2 regions of the Mesorhizobium sp. WSM4983 genome follow, and region 2 is predicted to be linked to the other one. Evidence: riboswitches for the same ligand, from Rfam matches in the RefSeq annotation. Region 2 holds a riboswitch; the other holds the start of a gene.
What was found. Region 2 has a riboswitch for S-adenosylmethionine ahead of P9254_RS20260 (O-succinylhomoserine sulfhydrylase). Riboswitches for the same ligand answer to the same signal wherever they lie in the genome.
Positions count from the first base shown of each region.

Region 1 (10,783 bases), on a different contig from region 2:
ACAGCTACTCGGCGCCGCGCCGGGTCATCGACATATCGGGGGACGGGCCCAACAATGCCGGGCTGCCCGTCGCGATGATCCGTGATGCGGCTTTGGCCAAAGGCATCGTGGTCAACGGCCTGCCGATCCTGATCAGTCCGTCGCCGAGCGTCATTCGTCTCGACCGTTACTATGCCGATTGCGTCACCGGCGGCCCCGGTTCGTTCGTGTTGCCGATCTATGCGGCGTCGGAATTCTCGACGGCTATCCGCCGCAAGCTGATCCAGGAGGTGAGCGGGATCGGCGACGCCGGAAGCATCCGCGTCGACGCGGAGGCGCCGACCGACTGCCTGCTTGGCGAACGGCTGCGGCAGCGGTTTTCCGATCCGTATTTTCCGGAGCTGGATCGGTGAGGTCCCAATTTGCACTGTTTCGGCCAGAGCGCCGCGCTGTGCCTCAGGCCGCTCTGGCGCCGTATTTGGCGCGGAACTCGTCATAGCAATCGCGGCGCCAGCGCCGGCCGACGACATAGCCGCGCAGCAGTTCGGTCGGCGAGTAGCCGAGCGCCTTTGACGACCGATTGGCGAGATAGCCCGAAAAGGCCTGTGGCAGCCTCCCCTTCAATATGTCGGCGATGATCTGCCGCGCGATCATATAGGGCGGCACGTCGGGATAGCGGTCGGCAATATAAGGATGTTTGCCGATCAGGTTGGCGTAGGCCTCGACATAGCCGTCGCGCCGGCCGGAGATCGAATTTTCCGAATTGTATTTCTTCCAGTCGATATCATCCGACAGCAAGGCGCCGCTGCGGTTGGCAAAACGCAGCAGCAATTCGCGGTCCTGCATGCGCGTGATATCGCTGTCAAAGCCGCCGATCGCAAGCAGCGATTCGTGCCGGGCGGTGATCGCCGAGCCAGCGATGAAGATCGTCTGCGAGACCAGGGCGCGCTGCAGCCTGCTCTTGTCGAGCAAGGCCTGACGATTGATGCATTTGGTGCTGCGGCCGCCCTTGACCGAGATGAAGGAACTGATCAGCACTTCGAGCGAGGGGTTCCTGTCGAAGTGCGACAGCGTCCGGTCGAGGCGGTCCGGCAGATAGACATCGTCCGAATCAAGAAAGGTCACGATCGGCGCCCGCGCGCGCTCGATGCCCGCGTTGCGCGCGGCATTGGCGCCGCGCCATTTCGCGCCGACATAGATCAGTCTGGGATCGCGAATCTCGGCCAGCGCCAAGGCCGTTCCGTCGGTCGAACCGTCGTCGACAACAATGTGCTCGAAGCGGGTAAGTGTCTGGGCAAGAACACTTTCCACCGCGCGCACGACCTGGCTTCGCCGGTTGTGCGTCGGCGTGATCACGGTGATCAGCGGAGCTGGGTCGGAGGCAGTCGGCATCTAACTTTCGTTATGGGCAGATAAACGATGACCGTAAGATACTGGCACAACCTGCCTCCATGTCCGCCCCCGGATGGATTCGGCAAACGCTACAGAAAAGAGCCGCCTATGTCACCTGAGGTGTCGCATCGGGGTCAAGTTCAGAGCATGTTTCCTCAAAGTTATGCGGTTTGAAAGCAACACTTCGCGGCGGTTTATCCTTCAACTATGCCCGACATAGTCAGGCACGGTTTCGATTTCGTCGCTTACGAGACCGGCAGCGAGGCTGAAATGACCAAGAAATGCCAGGGTATAAAAAGCCAGGCCCACCACCAGTGAAAACGGGATCTGCCAAAGAGGCATACCCGTTTGCGGCGCGTGGCTGAGCACGCGTCGCGTCGTGCGCCACGACATGGTCCACCAGCGACTGAACGACTTGACGATCCGCTGGCTGCGACTGGGGGCATGAAGCGCGACGAACTTGCGGTCGGCGTCCCTGCCGGTCACCAACGCGCGCCAATAGAAGAACCGCCAGCCACGCGGAGAGTAGTGGTAAACGCGCGCATCGACGTTGACGATCTTGTGGCCCTCGCGCCGAAGCTGGTGCATCAGCAGCGTGCAGGACACCTTGAAGCCGTTATGTGCCGGGAAAGGGTGGTTGACGATCCAATGGCGCCGGAAGGCGACATTGTTGGCATTGATCGCCCGCTTCGAGGCGAATCTTTCATCTCCGCGGGCCATCGGGAAGAACCAGATCAAGGCGAAGGTTCTCGAGAAGAAGTCGTCATAGGACAGATAGGTATGGCCGTTCACGCAGACGGTTTGCGGCTGTTGAAACGGCTGCAGCAGATTTGAAAGCCAACCTGGCTGAGGGACCGTGTCCGAATCCAGGAAAACGACGATGTCTCCTTCGGTCAAAAGCACGCCGTTGTTCTTGAGTTCGTAATACCGACCGTCGGGGCAAGCTGTGATTGTCAGGTCGGCAACCTGCATCAATTCAGGCGCTTCAGCTTCAATGCTCGCTTGCAGCAAGCTGCCGTCCGAATCGGGCCCGCCATGCGACACGACAACTTTTGGCTTTGTAAAACCGCTAGCGGAAACAGCCGCGATTTCGCGCGCCAGTGACTTCAGCCCCAGGCCGATCTCGTTCCAGTCGATGGATTTGGCGTTCTCCATCTCCATGACGATCGAATAGATCGGGTGTTCAGCCATAGATAATCACCACCAGTTTTGCCGGTACAGTCGCTATAGCCCTGCGGGGTATGCCGTCAAACGATTCTCGGTGCCATTCTATTTGCAAGTTTGCGCTTCAATCGCATGATTCTTTCTAGATCTTCAGGAACCCGCGCTTTTTTCTGTGCGGGAAGCTCGACGGGTCGGCATATTCAGACAGGAAACGTTTTCTCCATTCGTCATTGGTCGCGTCGCGCTGGATTTCGAGACCTGATCCGAGATTCGTTCCCCAGACAGGCTCGACCCCGGCCAACTGGGCAATTTTCTCGAGGCTTCCTCTCGGGTTTTGCTGGACCTGCTCGTAAGTTAGCGCAAGAAAGGACAGCCCGTTTTTCGCGAACCACCCGTCCCAGGCCAGATTTTCCATCAGAATCTTTTCGAGCGATTCGGCGATAGCCTCGCCGTCATAGCGTGGGGATGCGCGATTGACCTCGCTAGAGCGGAATCTGCGGGTTTGGCGCGCACGCGCCCATGAGATCGCCTGACCCAGCAAATCGCTGCGCGTCAGGCGCACATAGTGAAGGTTGGGAAGACTGGCGGGGAGGTTCACCTTCTTGGCAACTTGAGCGAATTGACTCGCAAAAAGCTTGATCGCGTAGATTCCGGAAGAGGACCGTCCTTCCGTCAGCGCCCTCAGAAGCTGCCCTCTGGCATCGCGCGGATAGCCTGGCTGTTCGAGCAGCCGGCGCCCGCCAAACCACTCCAGTGGATTGCCCAGCCCGGCGGAAGCCATCAGTCCTGCAAGATGATTGCTGCCGGTACGCGGCGAAGTGCACACAAGAATCCCTGTGCTTATCTCCGACAGAATTTCCGACGGGATTTGAACCACGGCCGGCCGGCGTCGAAAGAGATCGAGCGAGATCATCGTTTCAGCAAGAACACCGCCTGCTGGCCGAAGAAGTTCCAGAACCACCAGGGCATCGACAGGCCGATCTTCTGGCCGTTGGCGTCGAGCGCGGTCGCCTTCTCGACCGTCGCGCCGAGCTCTTCGCACAGATTGACGAAGTCGCGAATGGTGCAGAAGTGGATGTTCGGCGTGTCGTACCAGGAATAGGGCAGGTCCTTGGTGACCGGCATCCTGCCCTTGATCAGCAGCGAGAAGCGCACGCGCCAATGGCCGAAATTGGGGAAGGAGACGATCGCGCGGTTGCCGATCCGAAGCAGCTCGTCGAGCACAAGTTTCGGGTTGCGGGTCGCCTGCAGCGTTTGCGACAGGACGACGAAATCAAAACCTTTGTCGGGGTAGAATTCGAGGTCCTTGTCGGCATCGCCCTGGACGACGGAAAGGCCGCGCGCCACGCATTCGTTGACGCCGCGCTGTGACAGCTCCAGGCCGCGGCCATCAACCTGCTTGGTCGCCTGCAGAACCTCCAGAAGCACGCCATCGCCGGAGCCGACATCGAGCACGCGCGAATGCGGCGGGATGAGATCGGTGACGACTTCGAGGTCGACGCGCTGAGCGCGATTAACGCTCATGGGCACACCTCCGGCCTTTGAGCATTTGCAGCCAATGGGAATCTCGGCGTCTCAGAAGTGCGGCCAGGACACAGAGATCGCGCGCCACTCATAGGCTGAGCCCCCTTGCGCGCGCGGCCGAGGCTATGAAGCCGTTGATGGCCGCGAACAATTCCGGTTCGTCGAGCAGGAAAGCGTCATGGCCGCGATCGGTCTCGATCTCGACGAAGGAGACGGACGCGCCGGCGGCGTTCAGCGCATGCACGATCGAGCGGCTTTCCTCGGTCGGGAACAGCCAGTCGCTTGTGAACGACACGAGGCAGAAGCGTGTCTTGGTGCCGGCGAAGGCATCCGCCAGCCGTCCGCCGTGGTCGGCGGCGAGGTCGAAATAGTCCATAGCGCGGGTCAGATAGAGGTAGGAGTTGGCGTCGAAGCGGTCGACGAAGGTCATGCCTTGATGGCGCAGATAGCTTTCGATCTGGAAATCGGCGTCGAAGCCGAAGGTCAGCGCCTCGCGATCCTGCAGGTTGCGGCCGAACTTGCGGTGCAGCGCTGCTTCCGAGAGGTAAGTGATGTGCGCGGCCATGCGCGCCACGGCGAGCCCCTTTTCCGGCCGCCTGCCGAAATCGAGATATTTGCCGCCGTGCCAGTCCGGATCGGCCATGACAGCCTGCCGCCCGACCTCGTGGAAGGCGATGTTCTGCGAGGAATGGCGGGCGCCGGTGGCGATCGGCAACGCGGAGAAGACGCGTTCCGGGTAGCTTGCGGCCCATTGCAGCACCTGCATGCCGCCCATCGAGCCGCCGAGCACGCAGAACAGCTTCTCGATGCCGAAATGATCGACCAGCATCAGCTGCGCCCGCACCATGTCGCGGATGGTGATGATCGGCAGGTCGAGCCCATAGGGCCTGCCTGTCGCCGGATCGGTCGAGGCCGGGCCGGTGGAGCCGAGGCAGCCGCCGATGACGTTGGCGCAAATGACAAAAAAGCGGCTGGTGTCGATGATCCTGCCGGGGCCGATCAGCACCTCCCACCAGCCCGGCTTGCCGGTCACCGGGTTGGTGCTGGCGACATGCTGGTCGCCGGTCAGCGCGTGGCAGACGAGGATGGCGTTGGAGCGGGCGTCGTTGAGGGCGCCGTAGGTCTGGTAAGCGACCTGGAACGGCGACAGCACGGTGCCCGCATCGAGTTTTAGCGGCTTGTCGGGACCGAACTGCAACACCGGGCTCGACGGTTGGTCGGCCTCGTGGTTGGTCCTTGGAGCGCGCTGAGCGGCCATTGCATTCCCCATCCAGTCGCATCGATCTCGCGATACGGCGTCCGGCCGGCAACGGACAACAAAAAACCGGCCTGCCTTCGCAAAGCCGGTTACAGGTTGCAAACGGCCCTTTAGCGAATTGTTTAACGTGGCTGCAAGCCGACCGGCCAAATCACCACGGGAGATCCGGCTGTTCTTCTAGGGCCAGCGCCGCGCTTCGTCAACGGTCTGCCTACGCGCGAGCGCGCCGGCCCCTCGACATTCGGGGCCACCGCCTGTATTTCCGCTGCGGCCTCGAACCAGGGCCTCTCGACGGATTTGTGACATGAAGCAGGATCAGCCACGTCCGACGCCCCGCGCGGGCATCATGGACATCGAGGCCTATGTGCCGGGAAAAAGTACCGCGCCGGCCGGCGTGACGAAGGTCTACAAGCTGTCGTCCAATGAGAATCCGCTCGGGCCCTCGCCGAAGGCGATCGAGGCCGCCCGGGAGGTGGCTGCCAAATTGGACGTTTATCCCGACGGCTCCGCCCGCCGGCTGCGCGAGGCGATCGCCGATGTGTACGGCCTCAATCCGGCAAACATCGTCTGCTCCAATGGCTCCGACGAGATCCTGGGGCTGCTGGCGCAGACCTATCTCGCGCCGGGAGACGAGGCCGTGTTCACCGAACACGCCTTCATGGTTTACAAGATCTATATCCAAGCCGCCGGCGCCAAGCCGGTGGCGGTCAAGGAGACGGACGAGCGCGCCGACATCGACGCAATCCTCGCCGCGGTGACGCCGGCGACGCGGATCGTGTTCCTCGCCAACCCCAACAATCCGACCGGCACTTACGTGCCGTTCCAGGAGGTGCGCCGGCTGCATGCCGGACTGCCCAAGAGCGTGCTCCTGGTGCTCGACGCGGCCTATGCCGAATATGTGCGGCGCAACGACTATGAAGCCGGCATCGAGCTGGCCGGGAGCTCGGAGAACGTGGTCATGACCCGTACCTTCTCCAAGCTCGGCCTCGGCGGCGCACGCATCGGCTGGATGTACGGACCGGCGCATATCGTCGATGCCATCAACCGGGTGCGCGGGCCCTTCAACGTCAATGCAACCGCGATCGAGGCTGGCATCGCGGCCATCCGCGACCGCGCCCATGTCGAGCGCAGCGTGGCGCATAACGAGAAGTGGCTTGCCTGGGTCAGCGAGGAGTTGACCGGGCTCGGGCTGCGCGTGACGCCCAGCGTCGGCAATTTCGTGCTGATCCACTTCCCCGACAACAAAAAGCATTCGGCAGCGGCCGCGGACGACTATCTCAGCGCGCGCGGCTACATCCTGCGGCGCGTCACCGGCTACGGCTTTCCCAACGCGCTGCGCATGAGCATCGGCATCGAGGAGGCCAATCGCGGCGTCGTCGAGGCGCTCAAGACATTTCTGAAAAGCTGAAGCACCATGACAGCACCGATGTTCGGAAGAATAGCGCTGGTCGGCATCGGCCTGATCGGTTCGTCGCTGGCCCGCGTCATCCGCCGGGAAGGCCTGGCGCGGCACATCGCTGTCGCTACGCGCAGCCAATCGACGCTCAAGCGCGCCGAGGAACTGGGTCTCGGCGATTCCTACACGACCGAGGCCGAAGACGCGGTGCGCGACGCGGATCTCGTCATCGTCTCGGTTCCGGTCGGCTCGTCCGGCGAGGTCGCGGCCGAGATCGCGCCGGCGCTGAAGAAAGGCGCGATCCTCACCGATGTCGGCTCAACCAAAGCTTCGGTGATCGCGCAAATGCAGCCGCATGTGCCCGTCGGTGTGCATTTCATCCCCGGGCACCCGCTGGCGGGCACGGAAAAGTCCGGGCCGGATGCCGGCTTCGCCGATCTCTTCGACAACCGCTGGTGCATCTTCACGCCGCTGCCGGGCACGGATCCGGAGGCGCTGGAAAAGCTCTCCGAATTCTGGCGGCGCTGCGGCTCCAACATCGACACGATGGACCCGCAGCATCACGACATGACCTTGGCCATCGTCTCGCATCTGCCGCATATCATCGCCTACAACATCGTCGGCACCGCCGACGACCTGGAATCGGTGACCAAGACGGAAGTCATCAAATACTCCGCTTCCGGTTTTCGCGACTTTACCCGACTGGCCGCTTCCGACCCGACCATGTGGCGGGACGTGTGCCTGCACAACAAGGACGCGATCCTGGAAATGCTGGCGCGCTTCTCGGAGGATCTGGCCTCGTTGCAGCGAGCGATCCGCTGGGGCGACGGCGAAAAGCTGTTCGACCTGTTCACCCGCACGCGCGCCATCCGCCGCTCGATCATCGAGGCCGGCCAGGATATCGATGTGCCGGATTTCGGCCGTCAGGCCGTGGAGCACCCGGGGGCCAAGCCCTAGGCCTTCTGCTCGATCTGTCCCGATGGGGGCCAGTGCGCCGCCATCATGGCCATTGTCTCGGCTCTGTCCGGAGCGCCGAGCCGGCCGCCGAAGCGCAGGCATTTAAGCGCGGCGGCGGCGCTGGCAAAGCGCAGCGCCTGCTCGGACGGCATGGCTTCGGCAAGGCCGACGGCGAAGGCGCCGTGGAAGACGTCGCCGGCGGCGAGCGTGTCGACCGCCTTGACCTTCGGCGCCTCGACATGCCGGACGCGACCGGTTCCCCGATCATGCCACCAGGTTCCGGCAGCGCCGCCCGTCACCGCGACGAAGGCGTCGGTGCGCGAGGCGAGATCGGCGCATGCGCTTTCCGGATCGAGCGCATGGCCGCAGACGATCCGCGCCGCCGGCTCCGAGGCGACGATGTGCGAGGCCAACGGCAAAAGCCGCTCGAGCACGTCGATCGGCGCGGTGTCGGCGTCGAGGATCGCCGGACGGCCGGCGTCCCGCGCGGCCGTCCACCAGCACGGCGTCGAGGGCGGAAAGTTCGGCAAGCGGCAGCGTGTCGGGATCGGCTTGCGCCCTGCTGTCATAGAAGGGCACGATGATGCGCTCGCCATGGGCATCCACCAGGATCGCGGCCAGCGCGGAGCGCGCGCCGGCGACGCGGCGGACCAGGCTGCAATCGACGCCTTCCGCCTCGATCTCGGCAATCAGCCGGTCGCCGACCGCATCGTCTCCCGCGCTCGCCCAAAGCGACACATCGGCGCCGAGGCGATGCGCGGCGCAGGCCGCACTCGTCGCCATGCCGGAGGCGATCTGGACACCGTCGCTGGCGATGAACTTGCCCTGATGCGCGGGCAGCGTCTCGACACGCAGGATCGTGTCGAGGGTGAACGCGCCGACGCTGAGCAGTTTGATCGGTCCGGCCATCGCAGTCTCAATCGACCGGCTTGATCTTGCCGAGCGGGATGAAGCCAAGCGAAGCTTTACCCTTCACGATCTTGAGCGGCATGGACGGTTGGTTGCCGAGCATGGCAATGCCGGCAAAACCCTGCTCGATCTCGCTCTTGTGCTCGGGAATGGCGCCGGCGAGGATCGCCGCTACGGCCTTTGGGTCCTTCAGCTTGATCGACAGATTTGCATCGATCAGGCCGTCGGCGTCGATCGAGATCGGCCCGGACACAGTTACGCGCGCCGTGCCCGATGACACGTCGAGGCTGGCAATCTCGACCGACTGGCCGCGCAGGCTTTTCGGCGGCGCCTTAATCAGCGCGACGCCGTTCTTCACTGTCGCTTCGCCGGCGCCGTCGAGTTCCGGCAGCACGCGTCCGCCGACAGCTTCCGCGTCGATCTTCAGGTCGCCAAAGCTGCCGGTATAGACGAGGTCCTGGCCGTTCGGCTGCAGCTGGCCGGCCGCCTGGCCGGCGCTGAACAGCTGCACGGGATCGGTGTCGTCGGCCGGATCGGTCTGTCCAGACAAGCCTTCCGCCTGAAGCGAAATGCGGCGCGGAAGCGGCCATGACAGCTTGACCGTGGCGTGCAGCTTGTCCCAGTCGAGCCAAAGCGGCGGCATGCCCGGCGCCACAGTCCGCAACGGCCCGCGCAGGTTCGCCACGGGCGACAGAGGCTGGGTGATGCGAGCGACGACGTTCATATCGCCGGTCGAGGCCGCTACATTCCTGGCATCGTCCTGATAGGCCAGGCTGTCGCAGGCGACCGTGAAGTCCAGTGGATAACCACTGACCGTGAGATTGGCGCAGTCGGCCTTGATGCCCTTGCCTCCAAGCTCGGCCACGGCCCGCTCGGCCTCGGTCTTGACCTTGCCGGCGAGATAGAACCATCCGCCGCTGTAGAGCGCGAACAGCACCAAGATGAACGCCGCAAGCCAGAACAGCCGGCGGCGAGGTTTGCGCGATCGCTCGTCACTTGACGTCATGCTGCGGCTCTCGTTAACCCGCTCATGCGGCGAGCGGGTGGTTGTTCTTACGCACGACAAGCGGGGACAGAAGAAGCACCTTACCGGTGTGGTGTCGTCACTCGAATGCAATCAGGCTTGGCGATATGGGCGATTTTTGGGTTTTTGGCTACGGGTCGCTGATCTGGCGGCCCGGTTTCGCACATGTCGAGACGCGGCGCGCCCGTCTTTACGGCTTCCGCCGGTCGCTCTGCGTCTATTCCTTCGTCCATCGCGGTACGCGTGAGCGGCCGGGCCTGGTGCTCGGCCTCGACCGCGGCGGCTCCTGCGTCGGGCTCGCCTTCCGCGTGCCCGGCGATTTGCGTGACGAAGTGCTTTCCTATCTGCGCGAGCGCGAGCTGGTGACCAGCGTCTATCTCGAACGCACTCTCGATGTCCGGCTGGATGGGGCGGGACAAGGCGGAACGGTCGAAGCGGTCGCCTACATCGTCGACCGCGCGCATGAGCAATATGCCGGCGGGCTCGACGCCGGCCATGCGGCAAAAGTCGTGCGCGGCGCCGTGGGCCAATCGGGCAGGAACGAAGACTATGTCCTGAGCACAGTGGAGCATCTGAGGGCGCTCGGCATCCGCGACCACTGGCTGGAAGAGGTGGGGCGGCAGGTCGCGTCTTCGTGAAGATCTGGCCCGATCAAAAAGCAAAACCATGCCTTTGACCTCGGCAAGGCACGACCTAGCTTAGCCGCAATCCATCCTCTGGGCACCCAGGCCCTTCCCAGCATCACGGAGATCAGTCTTGCAGAAACGCCGTCTCGGTCGCACCGACCTTTCCATCGCGCCGCTGGTCCTTGGAGGCAACGTCTTCGGCTGGACCGCCGACGAGAAGACCTCGTTCGACCTGCTCGACCGCTTTGCCGAGGCCGGCTTCAACGCAGTCGACACGGCGGACGCCTATTCGCGCTGGGCGCCGGGCAACAAAGGCGGCGAATCCGAAACCATCATCGGCAACTGGATGAAGAGCCGCGGCAACCGGGACAGCATCGTCGTCATCACCAAGGTCGGCTCCGACATGGGACAGGGCAGGCGGGACCTCTCCGCAGCCTATATCGAAAAGGCGGTCGACCAATCGCTCAAGCGGCTGCAGACCGACGTCATCGACCTCTATCTGTCGCACTGGCCGGACCCGGCCACGCCTTACGAGGAAACGCTCGGCGCCTATC
Region 1 is NZ_JARTVM010000002.1:423,409-434,191, reverse strand. Features, by position in the region: gene P9254_RS09355 (DUF1194 domain-containing protein) at 1-392, shown strand, start outside; gene P9254_RS09350 (glycosyltransferase family 2 protein) at 436-1,371, opposite strand; gene P9254_RS09345 (glycosyltransferase) at 1,573-2,562, opposite strand; gene P9254_RS09340 (Stf0 family sulfotransferase) at 2,678-3,496, opposite strand; gene metW (methionine biosynthesis protein MetW) at 3,445-4,059, opposite strand; gene metX (homoserine O-acetyltransferase MetX) at 4,148-5,317, opposite strand; SAM riboswitch at 5,408-5,485, opposite strand; gene hisC (histidinol-phosphate transaminase) at 5,622-6,725, shown strand; gene P9254_RS09320 (prephenate/arogenate dehydrogenase family protein) at 6,744-7,670, shown strand; partial or broken gene P9254_RS09315 (sugar kinase) at 7,667-8,579, opposite strand; gene P9254_RS09310 (DUF2125 domain-containing protein) at 8,587-9,585, opposite strand; gene P9254_RS09305 (gamma-glutamylcyclotransferase) at 9,711-10,241, shown strand; gene P9254_RS09300 (aldo/keto reductase) at 10,360-10,783, shown strand, end outside.
Region 1: another riboswitch for S-adenosylmethionine. It lies ahead of metX (homoserine O-acetyltransferase MetX); the one in region 2 lies ahead of P9254_RS20260 (O-succinylhomoserine sulfhydrylase).

Region 2 (10,783 bases):
ATTCGAGGGCAAGTTCATCCTGCAGACCCGCACCGACGGACCGGTCGACATGCTGGTGGCAGACTTCACCACGCCGCATTCGTTGCGCGCCTATGCGCGCTTCGACGCCGACCGGCTGCAGGCACTGATTGCCTCGGGCGAGATCTCGCAGGAGAAGCTGCTCGGCACCGGCGTCCTGGCCCTGACCATCGATCAAGGCGCGCACACGCAGCGCTATCAGGGCATCGTCCAACTCGACGGCACATCGCTGGAAGAAGCCGCGCGCACCTATTTCCGCCAGTCGGAGCAGATCCCGACCGATCTGAGGATGTCGGTTGCGAAGCTGGTGACCCCGGGCCCGGGCGGGGCCCGCGAGCAATGGCGCGCCGGCGGTATCCTGGCGCAGTTCCTGCCGCAGGCGCCCGAACGCATGCGCGTGCCCGACATTTCGGGCGGGGATGGCGATCCACGAGACGTGACGCACGAACCGGCCGACAATTCCTGGCGGGAACTCTTGGCGCTGCTCGGCACCATCGAGCCGACCGAGCTCATCGATCCGACGGTGGGCGCCGAGCGGCTGCTCTACCGGCTGTTCCACGAGCACGGCGTGCGCGTCCTCCGCGGTGTGCCGGTCGCCGATCAGTGCTCCTGCTCGCGCGACAAAATCCGAGGCATTCTCGAAGGCTTTTCGGCCGAGGAGATCAGGGACTCGACCGAGGACGGCGGCATCCATGTCGCTTGCGAGTTCTGCTCGACGCAGTACGACTTCGATCCGGCGGAGTTTGCGGCGGAGTGAGAAAGCTCCGGTTCCTCGCCCCCGCTTTGCGGAGGCGGGGAACTCGAGTTCTTTAATTCACCGTCCTTTTCGTTCCCGGCATATCGAGCGAGAAAGCCGGAATGGCGATATCGAACGTTTCGCCGCGACCGTTGCGCATCGTGTAGTGGCCGACCATGATGCCGGATGGCGTCGAGAGCGGGCATCCCGACGTGTACTGATAGCTGTCGCCGGGGTTGAGCTCCGGCTGGTCGCCGACCACGCCCTCGCCGCGCACCTCTTCGACTCGGCCACGCCCGTCGGTGATGTGCCAGTAGCGCGACAGAAGCTGCACGAACTCGTCCGACCGGTTGTCGATCGTCACCTGGTAGCCCCATACATAACGGTTCTCGGACGGATCGGAACGGTCCTCCAGATAGAACGGCCTGACCTGCACTTCGATGTTGCGCGTCACGGCGCGATACATGAGCCACTCCGGTGCCGCAGGGAACATTTTAGCGCGCTTCGCGGTTCTACCTCCGCAGCGTCGCCAGCCTGCCGGCTTTTCCACCGCAAGTGCCGACAAACAATGTCATTTAAGTGACACATGACAATGTTGGTGTGCACAAACCGTGCGGGCGACTCGGGCGCTTTGTCGAGTGATGAAACGGCCGCGGGCGGCCTTTCCGGAGTGACCAGATCTCGATGGAACTGACCCTCGCAGCCGCCTTTGCTTCCTCGGCCCTTCTTTTTTCCAACCTTGCCAGCATCCTGCTCGCATCGTCGCGGCTGAAGCCCAGGCGGGTCATTCCTCCGCCTTCCAGCAAACAGCCGCCTGTCTCGATCGTCGTGCCGTCGCGCGGCGTGGAGCCGTTCACGCAGGAGACGCTCGACCGCGCCTTCTCGCTCGATTGGCCGCGCTACGAAATGATCTTCTGCGTCGCGCACGCCGAAGATCCCGTGGTCAAGCTGATCAACGCCGCCATCGCGCGATTTCCGAATGTTCCGGCGCGGCTCCTCGTCGGCGATGACAGGATCAGCGCCAATCCCAAGCTCAACAACTGCATCAAGGGCTGGCAGGCGGCGCGGCACGACTGGGTGATCCTCGCCGATTCCAACGTGCTGATGCCCAAGGGCTATGTCCAGCATCTGATGGCGGCCTGGGGACCGGACACCGGCCTCGTCTGCTCGACGCCGATCGGCTCGCGGCCGGACGGTTTCTGGGCCGAAGTCGAATGCGTCTTCCTCAACACGCTGCAGGCGCGCTGGCAATATGCCGGCGAAGCGCTCGGCCTTGGCTTCGCCCAGGGCAAGAGCATGCTGTGGAACAAGCCGATGCTGGATGCAAATGGCGGCATCCAGGCTTTGGCCGCCGAAATCGCCGAGGACGCGGCGGCGACCAAGCTGGTCAACAGCCTTGGCCTTCGGGTCAATCTCGTGGCCGCGCCCTTCGAGCAGCCGCTCGGCCAGCGCACGCTCGCCGAAATCTGGTCGCGCCAGGCGCGCTGGGCGCGGCTGCGCCGCGTCACCTTCCCATTGTTCTTCGCGCCCGAAATCCTGACCGGTGTGGTCGCGCCACTGCTTCTGGCGCTGATCGCGGCGGCAAGCGCCGGTGTCAGCCTGCCCACGACCGCGCTCTGCGTGCTGGCGATCGCCTATGTGCCCGAATGCATGCTCGCCTGGTCCAAGGGCTGGCATCTGTCGCCGCGCAGCGTCACCGCGATGATCGTGCGCGACGCGATGCTTCCCGCCATCTGGGCGCGCGGCTGGCTTGGCGGGGCCGTCGAATGGCGTGGCAACGCAATGACCATCCGCAACAGCGGGATGACTGAACTCGAAGAGATTGCTTGAGCCGGCTGCGGCTCAAGCGCCCTCTTTGCCGCCGTGGCGGTTCATTCCTTCGCCGCCTTCAGCGCCTGTTCGATGTCGGCGAGCAGGTCGTCGGTATCCTCCAGCCCGACGGAGAGCCTGAGCGTGCCTGGTCCGATGCCGAGCTCGGCGCGGGCCTCGTCAGTGAGGTTTTTGTGCGTCGTCGTCGCCGGATGCGTGATCAGGCTCTTTGCGTCGCCGAGGTTGTTCGAGATCAGCACGATGTCGAGCGCGTTCTGCAAGGCGAAGGCCGCCTGCTTGCCGCCCTTGACGTAGAGGCAGATCAGCGTCGAGCCGCCCGACATCTGCTTCCTGACGATATCCGCCTGGGGATGGTCGGCCCGGCCCGGATAGATGACGCGGGCGATCTCCGGCCGGCCAGCCAGGAAGTCCGCGATCTTGCCGGCGCTTTCGGTCTGGTGGCGCACGCGCAGCGGGAGCGTCTCGAGGCCTTTCAGCAGCGTCCATGCGTTGAATGGGGACAGGCTCGGGCCGGTGTGCCGGAAATAATCGTGCAGGTTCTCGTCGATCCACTTCTTGTCCGACAGGATGACGCCGCCGAGGCAGCGGCCTTGTCCGTCGATGTGCTTGGTCGCCGAGTAGACCACGATATGGGCGCCGAGCTGCAGCGGCTTCTGCTGCAGCGGCGTGGCAAAGACGTTGTCGACGATCACGCGTGCGCCGATCGAATTTGCTAAAGCGGCGACAGCGGCGATATCGACCACTTCCAACGTCGGGTTGGTCGGACTTTCCAGGAAGAACAGCTTGGTGTTCGGCCTGACCGCTTTTTCCCAATTGGCAATGTCGGTGCCGTCGATCAGCGTTGCCTCGATGCCATAGCGCGGCGCCAGCGTCTCGACTACCCAGCGGCAGGAACCGAACAGGGCTCGCGCCGCAACGATGTGATCGCCGGCCTTGACGCTGCAGAGCAGGGCGGCGGACACGGCGGCCATGCCGGAAGCGGTTGCACGTGCGTCTTCCGCGCCTTCCAGCGCGCACATGCGCTTCTCGAACATATCGACGGTCGGGTTGGCGTAGCGCGAATAGATGAAGCCGGGTTCCTCGCCCTTGAAGCGGGCCTCCGCTGCCTGGGCCGTCTCGTAGACATAGCCCTGGGTGAGATACATCGCCTCGGCGGTCTCGCCGAAGCCGGAACGCAGCGTCCCGCCATGCACGAGTGCCGTCTGAGGTTTCCAGTTACGCGTCTTGGTCATCGCCCTGCTTCCAAACACAAAAAAACCGGCCGCGACGTCGCAACCGGTCCATACGGCCTTGCGGCCCGACGGTCCTTTAGCGACTTGTTTAACGTGGCTGCAAGCCGACCGGCCAAATCACCACGGGATAACGACCCTTTAGACCTCGCCCGCGCTTGCGTCAATTGCCGGCTTGATTAAGAGGGTTGTACCAGGCAGCCTCCGCAAAAGTGTCCCGCGGTTTTGCGACAGGAAACTGCGACGACAATGACTTCGCCCGGAGCCAGACATTGCGGCAGACAGGCATTCTTCCGGATCAGGACATCGCGGCGCTCTTCCAGTCGGGCGCGCTGAAGTCGCCGCGCGCGCTCGACACCAACCAGATCCAGCCGGCCAGCCTCGATCTCAGACTTAGCGACAAGGCCTTTCGCGTGCGGGCTTCCTTTCTGCCCGGTCCCGATCATCTGGTGGCCGACAAGCTGGACCGGCTGAAGCTGCATGAGATCAACCTTGCCGAGGGCGCGGTGCTGGAGACGGGCTGCGTCTACATCGTGCCGCTGCAGGAAAGCCTGGCGCTGCCGGCGGAAGTCTCGGCTTCGGCCAACCCGAAGAGCTCGACCGGACGGCTCGACATTTTCACGCGTGTCATGACCGACCGCGGCCATGAGTTCGATAAGATCGCCGCCGGCTATCATGGCCCGCTCTATCTCGAGGTCAGCCCGCGCACCTTCCCGATCGTCGTGCGCGCCGGCTCGCGCCTGTCGCAGATCCGCTTCCGCACCGGCAATGCCGTGCTGTCGGAGAATGAGTTGCGTGACCTCCATCACGCCGAGATGCTGGTTGCGACCGAGCCGCCCAACATCTCCGGCGGCGGCATTGCGCTCTCTATCGATCTCGACGGCGACAAGGACGGCCTGGTCGGCTATCGCGGCAAGCACCACACCGGCCTCGTCGACGTCGACAAGCGCGCCGCTCAGGATGTGGTCGACTTCTGGGAACCGCTCTACAAGAGCGGGGCCGGCGAGCTCGTGCTCGACCCGGACGAGTTCTACATCCTGGTCTCTCGCGAAGCCGTGCACGTGCCGCCGCTCTATGCCGCCGAGATGACGCCTTTCGATCCGCTGGTCGGCGAGTTCCGCGTCCACTATGCCGGCTTTTTCGACCCGGGCTTCGGCCATTCCGCCGCCGGCGGCAGCGGCAGCCGCGCGGTGCTTGAAGTGCGCAGCCACGAGGTGCCGTTCATCCTCGACCACGGCCAGATCGTAGGCCGCCTCGTCTACGAGCATATGCTGAAGCGGCCGCAGGCGCTCTATGGCAGCGAGCTGGGTTCCAACTATCAGGCGCAGGGGCTGAAGCTCTCCAAGCATTTTCGCGCCGCGCGCTGATCGCCAGGCTGTGCTTGCCCGGCCTCGCGCGCCGTGCTTGGCTGCGTCTGAGCATGTAGCACCTGAACCCAAGGGGATGAAAATGCAGATATCCAGATGGATCCTGTCGGCTGCGGCCGCCGCCATGCTGGCGCTCGGCGTCGGTTCGGTAGACGCGGCCGAAAAGATCAAGATCGGCACCGAGGGCGCCTATCCGCCCTTCAACACCATCACGCCGGACGGCAAGGTGGAAGGCTTCGACATCGACATCGCCAATGCGCTCTGCGCGCAGATGAAGATCGAATGCGAGATCGTCACCCAGGATTGGGATGGCATCATTCCGGCCCTGCAGGCCAAGAAATTCGACGCCATCATCGCCTCGATGAGCATCACCGAGGAACGCAAGAAGCAGGTCGCCTTTACCCACAAATACTACACCACGCCGCTTGCGCTGGTCGCCCTGAAGGACGCCGATATCGCCTCGACCGAGCCGGCCTCGCTTGCCGGCAAGACGGTCGGTGCCCAGGCCTCGACCACCCAGGCCAACTACGCCCAGGACGTCTACGCCAAGGCCGGCGCCGAGGCGAAGCTCTACCCGACCCAGGAAGAGGCGGTCACCGATCTGCTCAACGGCCGGCTCGACGCCGTCATCTCGGACAAGTTCGTGCTGGTCGACTGGATGAAGAAGGCGAGCGACGGCTGCTGCAAGCTGGTGGGCGACGTCAAGGGCACCGAGACCGAGGCCGGCATCGCCGTGCGCCTGGAGGACGCCGCCCTGCGCGACCGCCTCAACGCGGCAATCGACGCCATTGTTGCCGACGGCACCTACAAGAAGATCCAATCGAAGTATTTCGATTTCGATATTTATTGAGGTTGAAGCTGCCAATCTCCCCCCTCGTGGGGGAGATCACGCTCTAACCTCACAGCGCCTTCACCGCCACCTTCACTGGCTTCTCGATCTCGAGCGGGTTGCGCAGCGGCAGGCCGAAATCCTTGGCCTCGATCTCGAACGTGTCGCCTTCCTCGGTCCTGACGCCGTCTGCGAACGAGAGTGTGGCGGTGCCGAACATGTGCACATGCACGTCGCCCGGCTGGCGGAAGGCCGAATATTTGAAGTGGTGATGCTCGAGATTGGCGATCGTGTGCGACATGTTCGTCTCGCCCGACAGGAACGGCTTTTCCCAAAGCACTTTGCCGTCGCGCCAGATTCGTGAAGAGCCCCTGATGTCGGCGGGCAGGTCGCCGATCAGGATTTCCGGTCCGAACGAGGCGTTGCGCAGCTTGGAATGGGCGAGGAACAGGTAGTTCACGCGCTCGGTCACATGGTCGGAAAACTCGTTGGACAGCGTGAAGCCGACTCGGAACGGCGCGCCGTCGTCGCCGATCACGTAGATGCCGGCGATCTCCGGCTCCTCGCCGGCGTCCTGCGCGAAGGCCGGCGATATCAGCGCCGCACCGGGCGCCACCGCCATGGTGCCGTTGCCCTTGTAGAACCATTCCGGTTGCACGCCGATCTCGCCCTTGGCCGGCTTGCCGCCCTCCAGCCCCATGCGGAACATCTTCATGGAATCGGTGAGTTGCTCCTCGCCGTCGCTGAGCTTCTTGTGCATGGAATCGCGTGTCGCGGCGGAGCCGAGATGTGTAAGCCCGGTGCCGGTAAGGTGAAGATGCGCGGGGTCGGGATGGTTGATCGGCGACACCAGGCGTCCCTTCTTGTAGACGGCGTCGAGGTCGACCGTCTCGCCATAGCCCTTGCGCTCGATCAGCGCCTCGAGCCCGGTGCCGGTGCGGGCTGCCTCCATCGCCAGCGAATAGACGCTGCGCGCGCCGTTGATGATCCGGGTCTTGCCGCCGCTGCGGGCAACAACGCGGATCGTCTCGGCGTCATCGAGGATCTGGGAAATCAGCATGATGAACCCTCTCTCTTTTGCCTTGGCCCGGCTGCCGATTGGCAAGCCCTGACCGGCGCAGCCCGGAACCGATCCGCGCCACGGTTGAAACTCTTCGTCCGGATTGCACTCGCGAGCCTGGTCCCTCCAGGACTTCTTCGCGCCGACGGGTTGCCGGCAGCTTCGCGATCTAGAACCCGTATGCCTCCTTAGTCCTTGCCTCCGGCCTCTACGCCTTGTTCTTGTTGTAGACGTCGAAGATGACGGCACCGAGCAGCACCAGGCCTTTGACCACCTGCTGCCAGTCGACATTGACGCCCATGATCGACATGCCGTTGTTCATCACGCCCATGATGAAGCCGCCGACCACGGCGCCGATGACCTGTCCGACGCCGCCCATTGCCGAGGCGCCGCCGATGAAGACGGCGGCGATCACGTCGAGCTCGCTGCCCAGGCCGGCGGCCGGGACGGCCTGGCCGAGGCGAGCGGCGATGATCAGGCCGCCGAGCGCCGACAGCACGCCCATGTTGATGAAGACGAGCAGCGTCAGCCTTTCGGTGTTGATGCCCGACAGCTGCGCCGCCTTGGCGTTGCCGCCCATCGCATAGATGCGGCGGCCGATGGTCATGCGCTTGGTGACGAAGACGAACAGCGAGATCAGCACGCCCATCACCAGAAGCACCACCGGCAGGCCCCTGTAGCTGGCGAACTGGAAGACCAGGAACAGCGCCAGCGCGCTGCCGACCAGCGTCTTGACGACGAACAGCGGGAAGGGCTCGGCCTCATAGCCATGCCGTTCGCGCTTACGCCGTGTTCTGAAGCCGAAATAGGCATAGGCGAGCACCGCGACCAGACCGAGCACGATCGTCGTCATGTGCAGCGTAAGGCCGCTGCCGACGATGGTCTTGCCGGCGGCATTCACCGTCGGCGGAATGAGCGTCAGCGGGCCGATGACGTCGGGGATGAAGCCGGAGCTCAACGCCTTGAAGCTGTCGGGAAGCGGACCTACCGAGGAGCCGCCGCCAAGCAGTGCCTGGCAGATGCCGCGGAAGATCAGCATGCCCGCCAGCGTCACGATGAAGCTCGGTATTCGGTGATAGGCGATCCAATAGCCTTGCGCCGCGCCGATAAGCGCACCGACGATCAGGCAAACGATCGAGACCACCAGTGGATTGCTGAATATACCGAGCGGCCAGATGACCATCATCATTGCGGCAAGCGCGCCGATGAAGCCGGCGACCGATCCCACGCTGAGGTCGATATAGCCGGCGACGATCACCAGCAGCATGCCAAGCGCCATCACGATGATGAACGAGTTCTGCTGCACCAGGTTGCTGAGGTTGACCGGTTTGAACAGCGTGCCGGACGTCGTGTACTGGAAGAACAGCATGATGACGATCAGCGCGATGATCAGTCCGTATTCGCGCAGGTTCGTCGTCAGCGCCGAAACGGCGACACGCGGACCATGCTTGACGTCTTCGGCGACGCCGCTCTGCGGCGCGGGAGCGCTTTCTGTGCTCATGAGGCTTTTTTTCCTTCTCCCCGAACGATGGCGCGCATGATCTTTTCCTGGCTGGCGTCGCTTGCCGCCATTTCGCCGACGATACGCCCTTCGTTCATGACATAGATGCGGTCGGTGATGCCGAGCAATTCAGGCATTTCCGACGAGATGACGACGATTGCCTTTCCCTCTGCGGCGAGGCGGGCGATGATCGTGTAGATTTCGTACTTGGCGCCGACGTCAATGCCGCGCGTCGGTTCGTCGAGGATCAGCACTTCCGGGTCGGCGAACAGCCATTTCGACAGCACCACCTTCTGCTGGTTGCCGCCCGAAAGATTGCCGGTCAACTGATAGACGCTGGATGCGCGGATGTTGGTCTTCTTGCGATAGTCGTTGGCGACGCTCATCTCGCGCATGTCGTCGATGACGCCGCGGCTGGAGACGCCTCCCAAATTGGCCAGCGTCACGTTGTGCTTGATGTGGTCGATAAGGTTGAGGCCAAAGGTCTTGCGGTCCTCGGTGACATAGGCGATCCGGTTCTCCACCGCCTTGCTCACCGTCGAAAGATCGAGAGGCTTACCCCTGAGCAGGACCTCGCCGCTGATATGCCGGCCGTAGGAACGGCCGAACAGGCTCATCGCGAATTCGGTGCGGCCGGCGCCTATCAGCCCGGCAATGCCGACCACCTCGCCCTTGCGCACATTGAGGTTGACGTTCTTGATGACCTGCCGCTCGGCGTGGATCGGATGGTACACCGACCAGTTCTTCACTTCGAAAATAACCTCGCCGATCTGCGGCTCGCGCGGCGGGTAGCGGTCGTCGAGCGAGCGGCCGACCATCGAAGTGATGATCCGGTCCTCGCTGATGTCCTTCCTGGGCAGGGTCTCGATGGTGCGCCCGTCGCGGATCACCGTAACCTTGTCGGCGACGCGGTTCACCTCGTTGAGCTTGTGCGAGATCAGGATCGAGGTCATGCCCTGGCGCTTGAACTCGAGCAGAAGATCGAGCAGCGCCTGGCTGTCCTTTTCGCTGAGCGAGGCGGTCGGCTCGTCAAGGATCAGCAGCTTCACTTCCTTGCTGAGCGCCTTGGCGATCTCGACCAGTTGCTGCTTGCCGACGCCGATATTGGTGATCAGCGTCTTGGGATCTTCCTTCAAGCCGACTTTGTCGAGCAGGGCCTTGGTGCGCTTCTCGTTGGCGTTCCAGTCGATGACGCCGTAGCTGGCGTGCTCGTTGCCGAGGAAGATGTTTTCCGCGATCGACAGCATCGGCACCAGGGCAAGTTCCTGGTGGATGATGACGATGCCGATATGCTCGCTATCATGAATACCCTTGAAGTGGCATTCCTGGCCGCGAAAGACGATCTCGCCTTCATAGGTACCGGTCGGGTAGACGCCCGACAGCACCTTCATCAGGGTCGATTTGCCGGCGCCGTTCTCGCCGACGATGGCGTGGATCTCTCCTTCCTCGACGCTGAGGTTCACGTTCGACAGCGCCTTCACGCCGGGGAACGTCTTGGTGATGTCGCGCATCTCCAAAATCGTCGAGCTCATCAGGAATTCCGCTCCCTGGCGCAGGCCTTCCGTTTCCGGAAAACGTTATGCGCGAAATCAACATACTGCAGTCTGGCTCGCGCCGCGATGGCGCATGGCGCTGCAGAAGCCGGCAAAAACAATATCGGGGTCGCTTCTGAACGAAAAGGGGCCCTGCGTCGCGCAGGACCCCTCCCTTAAAGGCTGGATTACTTCAGCTCTTCGGCCTTGATGTAGCCGGAGTCGACGACCAGCGCCTTGTAGTTCGACTTGTCGACCTCGTGCGGCGTCAAGAGGATCGAGGGAACGACCTTGACGTCGTTGTTGTAGGTCTTGGTGTCGAGGCCGTCGGGCTTGCCGCCGGAGAGCACCTTGTCGACCAGCTGCACGGTGGCCTTGGCCAGCTCGCGGGTGTCCTTGAACACGGTCGAATACTGCTCGCCCGAAATGATCAGCTTGACCGAGGCGGTCTCGGCGTCCTGACCGGTCACGATCGGCCAGGGCTGAGCATCCGTGCCGTAGCCGACAGCGCGCAGCGAGGCGGTGATGCCGCGCGACAGGCCGTCATAGGGCGACAGAACGCCATCGACGCGGCTGCCGTCCGAGTAGTTGGCCGAGAGCAGGTTGTCCATGCGGGCCTGGGCGGTGGCGGCGAGCCAGCGCAGCGTGCCGACCTTGTCCATGCCCATCTGGCCGGACTTG
Region 2 is NZ_JARTVM010000007.1:225,147-235,929, forward strand. Features, by position in the region: gene P9254_RS20245 (Hsp33 family molecular chaperone) at 1-775, shown strand, start outside; gene apaG (Co2+/Mg2+ efflux protein ApaG) at 828-1,220, opposite strand; gene P9254_RS20255 (ceramide glucosyltransferase) at 1,439-2,584, shown strand; gene P9254_RS20260 (O-succinylhomoserine sulfhydrylase) at 2,626-3,816, opposite strand; SAM riboswitch at 3,873-3,950, opposite strand; gene P9254_RS20265 (2'-deoxycytidine 5'-triphosphate deaminase) at 4,086-5,180, shown strand; gene P9254_RS20270 (ABC transporter substrate-binding protein) at 5,263-6,030, shown strand; gene araD1 (AraD1 family protein) at 6,080-7,069, opposite strand; gene mmsB (multiple monosaccharide ABC transporter permease) at 7,278-8,570, opposite strand; gene mmsA (multiple monosaccharide ABC transporter ATP-binding protein) at 8,567-10,102, opposite strand; gene chvE (multiple monosaccharide ABC transporter substrate-binding protein) at 10,291-10,783, opposite strand, start outside.